Regions from separate parts of the uncultured Planococcus sp. genome, predicted to be linked through region 1. Evidence: riboswitches for the same ligand, from Rfam matches in the RefSeq annotation. Region 1 holds a riboswitch; each other region holds the start of a gene.
The links. Region 1 has a riboswitch for S-adenosylmethionine ahead of Q0785_RS02585 (bifunctional homocysteine S-methyltransferase/methylenetetrahydrofolate reductase). Riboswitches for the same ligand answer to the same signal wherever they lie in the genome.

Region 1 (2,263 bases):
CCAAATGGCGCGGTGTATCCAACTCCACGATGATGGTCCGTTCCGTTTTGGCTTTTTCATGGAGCGGCTTAACTTCCAACGCTTCCGCTTCACGGATGACAATCGGTTTCCTTTCGGTGACTTCCTTATGGACGATCGGAGGCAATTGGCCTAGGTGTTTTTTCACCGCTTCAATATGCTTCGGCGTCGTGCCGCAGCAGCCGCCGATCAATCGGACACCTTCTTCCCTCAATAACAAAGCAGCCCGTCCGAAATAATCCGCTTCCGATTCATAGACGATCCGTCCATCTTCCACATCCAGCAGGCTGGCATTCGGATAAGCAGACAGAAACGCTTTTTCAGGCAAGGTGACTTCATCAAAAGCCTGAATGGTATGGTGCGGCCCAAGACGGCAGTTGACGCCGACAATATCGGCTCCAAGCGCCTCCAGTTGATGCAGCGCGTCATTCAAAGACATACCGTTTTGCAGAATCCCCGGGTCGTGCATGGAAACTTGGGCAATCAGTGGTGTATCAGTGATTCCTTTCAGGTGCTTGACCGTTTCCGCGAGTTCTTCGAAATCGTAATAAGTTTCCAGCAATAGGCCATCAGGATTTCCGGCAAGCAAATGGCTGGCCTGTTGATCGACCATCGCAATGATTTCCTGCAATGTGGCATCGCTTTTGCGGATTCCACGGATGCCTCCGATAGTCCCGAATACAAATTGGCCACCGGGCGCTGCCGCACGTTTGGCGATGTCGATTGCGGCTCTATTGATATCCGCGACCTGTTCTTCCAGACCGTAGCGCGCAAGCTTGGCTGCGTTCGCTCCGTACGTATTGGTCTGGATGATATCCGCTCCGGCTTTAATGTAATCCAGGTGGATCTTCTCAATCACTTCCGGCCGCTGCAAATTCAGTTCCTCGTTGCAATACTCGATGCCGTACGAATACAGCAAGGTTCCCATGGCCCCATCTGCCGTCAAAATCCTGGTCTTCAACTCGTCTAATAAACCCATCCTCTTCAACCTCCCATATATACAAAAAAAGCCTTCATGAAAAAGAAGGCTTTACGATATCAAACTCGTTCCTTTTCATCTGCCAGACAATGACTTGCCTGCTGGATTTAGCACCTGACCTTTCGGCTGGTTGCTGAAGTTTCATAGGGCCAGTCCCTCAACTTCTCTTGATAAGAATTCACTATTCTGTTTTAAGTATTCTAAATATGGTACCTGTATCTGATGGGCAGGTCAAGGCGATCTGTCAAAAAACAATGAAATTTCTGTGATTTTTTTCACAATCCCTAAATAAAACGAAAAAAACAGCTCCCTGTACCATTTTCTCCTAAAAAAAGGCTTCGAAATTCCGGGCTAGGATCTGTATAAAGAAGGGGAATTTCCGTGTTCTTCGCATTGATCTAGAATATGTTTGCATTTTCATTTCGGATTCCTCACTCACGGTTTCAAGTATTGAACTGAAAATCATGCGCCTGAAATTTATACCAGGCGAACGTTCCTTCTTCCAACTCCCAGCTGATCTCCATGTCCACCGGCACCTTCAATCCATCCACCTGTTTGTGCTCGTTGATGCTCCCTGTGCATAGCAGCGGACGCGCATCTTCTCCACTTTCTTTATAGCGCCAGGCCTCCACTTTCAGCAGCTCGTAATGCTCATCAAAGAAGTAAGTCGCGGAACCGGTCAGAACGCCATAATTCATGGTCGCCGTTGCGGAATATGCATCCACTTCCTGCCAGGAAATGAACAGACTGAGCGCCGCCGACGGATACCAGGCCAGCTCCATCAAGTAGCGCTGCAGAGCCGACTCATTCGTCTTTTCATTGTCGTCTGATCTGGAAATCGGCAGAATGCCGGCAAGTTTGATGCGCATATCCGCCTTGCCTTCCTGAAAGCTGTCTTTACCCGTCACCGTCAGGCCTTTCCTCATTTTCATCTTCACTGACCAATGAAAAGCAGGCGGATCCGTGAAGCTGATTTGTTCCGCTTCGGAAGCGGTCCACGTTTTCTGTTCGGGTTTCAATTTCATCATTCCCGATTGTTTGAGCTTCACGGAATCGATTTTTTCATGGCCGACCGCCCCAATTGCTTTAAGCCAATTCTGGACAGGCGATGGAAGTGATCCAGTCATTTCCGCTGTAAGTATGTTCCGAGCCGCAAAGCCGGATTCTATTTTCTGTGTTCCTTTTCCCTCCATTACGACCACCCCTTTACTCACTATACCTTTTATCTTAATAAATAAAGCGCAATGATGATAAATTATGGACAAA
Region 2 (2,263 bases), on a different contig from region 1:
TACGTATGTGGGTTTATCGTAAGCGGCCATAAATTTTATAGATAATCTAAAGAACCCATCAACCTTCGCATAAAAGGTTGATGGGTTCTTTGAAATAATACGCAAAACAAAGTTTGGAATTGATGCAAATTATCTCTTAAAGTGACAGTTCAATTGTCTTGGAATCATAAGACTGAACAGAGTCAGTCAAAATCCTTTTTCTCCCATTCATCCTCTGGAATCTCCAGGTCTTCACCTGAAAAGCGCTCTTCCTGAAACGGATCGCCGTTCATGTGGAAGCCGTTCTGCTCCCAGAAGCCGGGCTGGTTTTTGTCGATGAATTCGATGCCGCGGACCCATTTGACGCTTTTCCAGAAATACAGATGAGGCACCACGAAACGCAGCGGATAACCGTGTTTGGCCGTCAGTGGTTCGCCGTCAAGTGAATGGGCAAGCAGCACGTCTTCCCGGTCGAGGTCGGACAGCGCAAGATTGGTGGTGTAATCATAATCACCATGAAGCATCACATAACCGCTTTTCGGTGTTACGCCCAGTTCTTTCATCAGATCGATAAAGCGGACGCCTGTAAAGGTATTATCGAAGCGTGACCAGCGCGTGACACAATGGATGTCGCGGGTAATCCTCGTTTGTGGCAATTTCAATAAGTCGTCGTAATGCAGTGTAACTTCCTTGTCGACCTGGCCAAAGATCTTCAAGGTCCAGGTGGCCATATCATAGACCGGCACTTCGCCTTCGTGCAGGACCGGAAAGCGCTCGGTCAGCACTTGGCCAGGTGGCAGGCGTTCAGCCAGTGCGGGATCCACTACGGGTACCCGTGTTTTTTTGATTCGTTCGGCTTTGCTCAACTTCATAGATATCACTCCTTAAAATAAAAAAACTCTTCCGCTGAAAAAGGGAAGAGTGGTTGTCTGCTGGTGAATTCTCTTCCTCATCTTTCAGAACATCGTGCTTCTGCTGGATTTGGCACCATTCCAGTTAAGTTAACTGGCGGTTGCCGGGCGTCGTAGGGCCATTCCCTCTGCCTCTCTTGATAAGGATGTAGCATATTTAATTTTTTGTTGAATTTGTTCAGCTTTCATCAGTAAAGAGTGAAAAAGTCTTTACTGATTGAAGTTTCTCTTTATTTTACTCAAATGCTCTGTTTCTTACAAGATTATTCGCAAAATTATTTAGCTTCTCTTCAGCTGGCGTTATACTAAAGGTACGTGGAGAATTTACCGGAACCGGTGAGCTGCATTTCAAACGAATAAGGGGTCTTTATTAATGAAAAAAATGATAACTATTATAAGCATAGCCATCCTGCTGAGCGCCTGCAGCAATACATCGGCTGGCAACGACAGTGAGCTTTTGGTTTCGGCAGCCTCAAGCCTGACGGAAGTTATGAAAAAGATGGAAGAGGAATTTCAGCAGGTGGAACCGGATATTGACTTATCCTTCAATTACGGATCATCCAGCAAGCTGAGAAGCCAAATCGAGCAAGGGGCACCTGCAGATTTGTTTTTATCGGCCAGCGTAAAGGATATGGACCTGCTCGAATCGCAGCAGCTCATAGAATCGGTAAGCATCAGTCCATTTGCTGAAAATCGGCTGGTCCTGGCTTCTTTGGAAGAGTTCCCGGAATCGGTGGATTTTGAGGAAGTAGTGATGGATGCAGAAGAAACCATTGCCGTTGGAGAGCCTGATAGTGTGCCGGTTGGAGAGTATACAAGGCAGGCATTGGAAAGCCAAGGGTTATGGCAGCCGCTTGAAGGGCGTCTGATCTATGCCAAAGACGCAAGGCAAGTGGTGACTTACGTAGAAAGCGGGAATGCAGGTCTTGGCATCATCTATTCTTCCGATGCCGTTATTTCCCGGGAAATAACAGCGATGCTTGAGGTGCCCGGACAGCGGGATCCTGTCGTCTACCCCGGAGCCGTTGTAACCGCGTCAGAGAATCAGCAGGCTGCTGCGGCTTTTCTGGATTTTGTCACGGGTCCAACAGGCCAGGCCATTCTTGAAGACTACGGCTTTTTGCCGGGAGATGGAAAAACGCCATGATGCCATATGATTTGTCTCCGCTTTGGTTATCGCTGAGAGTCGCGGTCATTTCCACATTATGTGTATTTTTGGTCAGCCTGGCGCTTGCACGCTTGATGAACAGGCGTGATTTTTTTGGGAAAAGCCTCGTAGAAGCCCTGATTCTGCTGCCTTTGGTTTTGCCGCCGACGGTCATTGGCTTCGCCTTGATCGTTCTGTTCGGCGTCAATGGTCCACTCGGCATCTT
Region 3 (2,263 bases), on a different contig from region 1:
TTCATCGCCGGCCAGAAATAGATCGGCCAGTTCTTTTGATTTACTGTTCATGTCACCCTCCTTAACTTTATGAAGGCCTCAACACCGCAATGGCATTCGTTAAACAACCCGTCATAAAGATCTCTTCATCCTTATCTATATTCCCCGGAAGAATCTCCAGTAAGCGTTCAAAATTATCGATAATCAATGCGGTTTCTACATTTCTGCTTGTCAGGACTGTTTCCAGCCAGATTGTGTAATCGATGAATACCTTTTCGTCGTTCAAGGAGAAAGCTGTCTCTAAGTGATCCAGGTGGTGGTGATTATCTTTTTCCGTATGTTCAAAGCCCCGATCGCCAAAACGGTCCCACAGCGTGGGATATGCTTCATATATACTTTCAGCTGTCTCGGAAGCAATTTTGTTTTTGATATCTATATTCATTCGGCCACCACTTCGTACTGCCGTACGGTGGGAATGATTTTCGCCAGTTCCTGATCTGGGTAGTTCTTTTCCAAATCATGGATTTCTTTGAATTCCTGGCTCTTCACCCACGCCATGTAGGCAGCTTTCGTGTGCCATTCCATATGGACTGTCAATTCGTTTTTCTTCTTAGTGTTTTGGATGAGTCTGAATAAATGAAAGCCCTCCGCCAGATCCACACGGCGTGAACGCTTTTGGTATATCCCAATGACCTCCTGCGTTTTTTCAGGCGGAACAACCACTGTTGAGGTGACAATATACATTCGCTTTCCCCTTTGCATACAAATTTCATTCAATCAGTATATCACTTCGGAAAGCGAATTAAAAGAATAGCGCGGTTCTTTACAGCTACTTCGGCGAAGTCATCTCAGCAGCCGTCAGTACTGCGTCCCCCATCTATTATCTTTTTATTTCAACTATTTAAAATTTCATCCTTGCTTTCTATTGCTTAATGATTTAAGATTAGAAACATCGAACCAGAAACAACATAAACTTCATAAGATATTTCTTATCTAGAGAGACGGAGGGATTTGGCCCTGTGAAGTCTCAGCAACCAGTCTGATGAAGACACGGTGCTAATTCCAATAGGCTACGCCTAACAGATGAGAAGAATGCATTTCCAGTCAGGGGCTTTCTTCTTTTTTGAAGAAAAGCCCCTGTTTTATTGTTGAGAGGATGAGTGGAATGACAAAACACAGTTTGGAAACTTTATTGGTTCAATTAGGCAATCGCAGCGACGCTGCTACAGGAGCGGTAAATCCGCCCATCTACTTATCAACGGCTTATGAGCATCAGGGACTTGGACAATCGACCGGCTACGATTACACCCGAACAAAAAACCCGACACGCTCTGTTCTTGAAGAAGGTTTTGCTGAACTCGAAGGCGCAGATGCCGCATTTGCCTGCAGCTCTGGAATGGCTGCCATCCAACTGATTTTGTCGTTGTTCCGTCCGGGAGATGAGATATTGGTGCCTGAAGACATTTATGGCGGAACTTATCGCCTGCTGGACCATTTCGCATCCGCCTATAATATTCATCCAAAATACGCTGAATTCAAAGATGTTCAGGATACAGAACAAAAAATAACGTTGAATACACGGGCGCTCTTCATTGAAACGCCGACTAATCCGCTTATGCAGGAAATTGATCTGATCGCATATGCAGCATTAGCGAAAAAGCATAATCTTCTATTGATCGTCGACAATACATTTCTGACACCGTTCTTCCAGCAGCCAATCGAGCTGGGAGCGGATATCGTCATCCATAGCGCTACGAAATATATCGGCGGACACAATGATGTGCTTGCCGGACTGGTTGCCGCAAAAGGCGAAAGCATCTGCGAAAGGCTGTCATTCTTCCACAACTCAGTGGGGGCAGTATTGTCACCTTTCGACTCCTGGCTGTTGGTACGCGGATTAAAAACCCTGCCGCTGCGCATGAGACAGCATGAAGCAAACGCAAAAGCCATCGCGGAATTCCTGTCGCAGCAAGCAGAGATTTCAGATGTGCTGTATCCCGGAAAAGGCGGCATGTTGTCGTTCCGTCTACAGGAAGAGGAATGGGTCGGGCCTTTCCTGGAAAATATCAAACTCATCACCTTCGCTGAGAGTTTGGGTGGAGTTGAAAGCTTCATCACTTATCCCGCCACCCAGACCCATGCAGATATTCCATTTGAAGAACGCACAAAACGCGGCGTCTGCAACCGGCTATTACGATTTTCGGTCGGCGTTGAACTCGCTGAAGATTTAATCGCTGATCTGACACAGGCATTTTCGAAATTGAAGAAGGAGGTTGTTGAATAT

Region 2: it holds a riboswitch for S-adenosylmethionine, as region 1 does, so the genes downstream of both, Q0785_RS13765 (sulfite oxidase-like oxidoreductase) here and Q0785_RS02585 (bifunctional homocysteine S-methyltransferase/methylenetetrahydrofolate reductase) in region 1, are expected to answer to the same signal.
Region 3: it holds a riboswitch for S-adenosylmethionine, as region 1 does, so the genes downstream of both, Q0785_RS06055 (methionine biosynthesis PLP-dependent protein) here and Q0785_RS02585 (bifunctional homocysteine S-methyltransferase/methylenetetrahydrofolate reductase) in region 1, are expected to answer to the same signal.

Annotation. Positions count from the first base shown of each region.
Region 1 covers NZ_CANMXD010000002.1:38,815-41,077, reverse strand. The annotation lists gene Q0785_RS02585 (bifunctional homocysteine S-methyltransferase/methylenetetrahydrofolate reductase) at 1-997, opposite strand, end outside; SAM riboswitch class I at 1,070-1,174, opposite strand; gene Q0785_RS02580 (DUF6544 family protein) at 1,441-2,190, opposite strand.
Region 2 covers NZ_CANMXD010000009.1:61,901-64,163, reverse strand. The annotation lists gene Q0785_RS13765 (sulfite oxidase-like oxidoreductase) at 183-845, opposite strand; SAM riboswitch class I at 926-1,037, opposite strand; gene modA (molybdate ABC transporter substrate-binding protein) at 1,264-2,037, shown strand; gene modB (molybdate ABC transporter permease subunit) at 2,034-2,263, shown strand, end outside.
Region 3 covers NZ_CANMXD010000003.1:294,805-297,067, forward strand. The annotation lists gene Q0785_RS06040 (cobalamin-dependent protein) at 1-51, opposite strand, end outside; gene Q0785_RS06045 (hypothetical protein) at 68-421, opposite strand; gene Q0785_RS06050 (antibiotic biosynthesis monooxygenase family protein) at 418-723, opposite strand; SAM riboswitch class I at 966-1,069, shown strand; gene Q0785_RS06055 (methionine biosynthesis PLP-dependent protein) at 1,145-2,263, shown strand, end outside; gene metC (cystathionine beta-lyase) at 2,262-2,263, shown strand, end outside.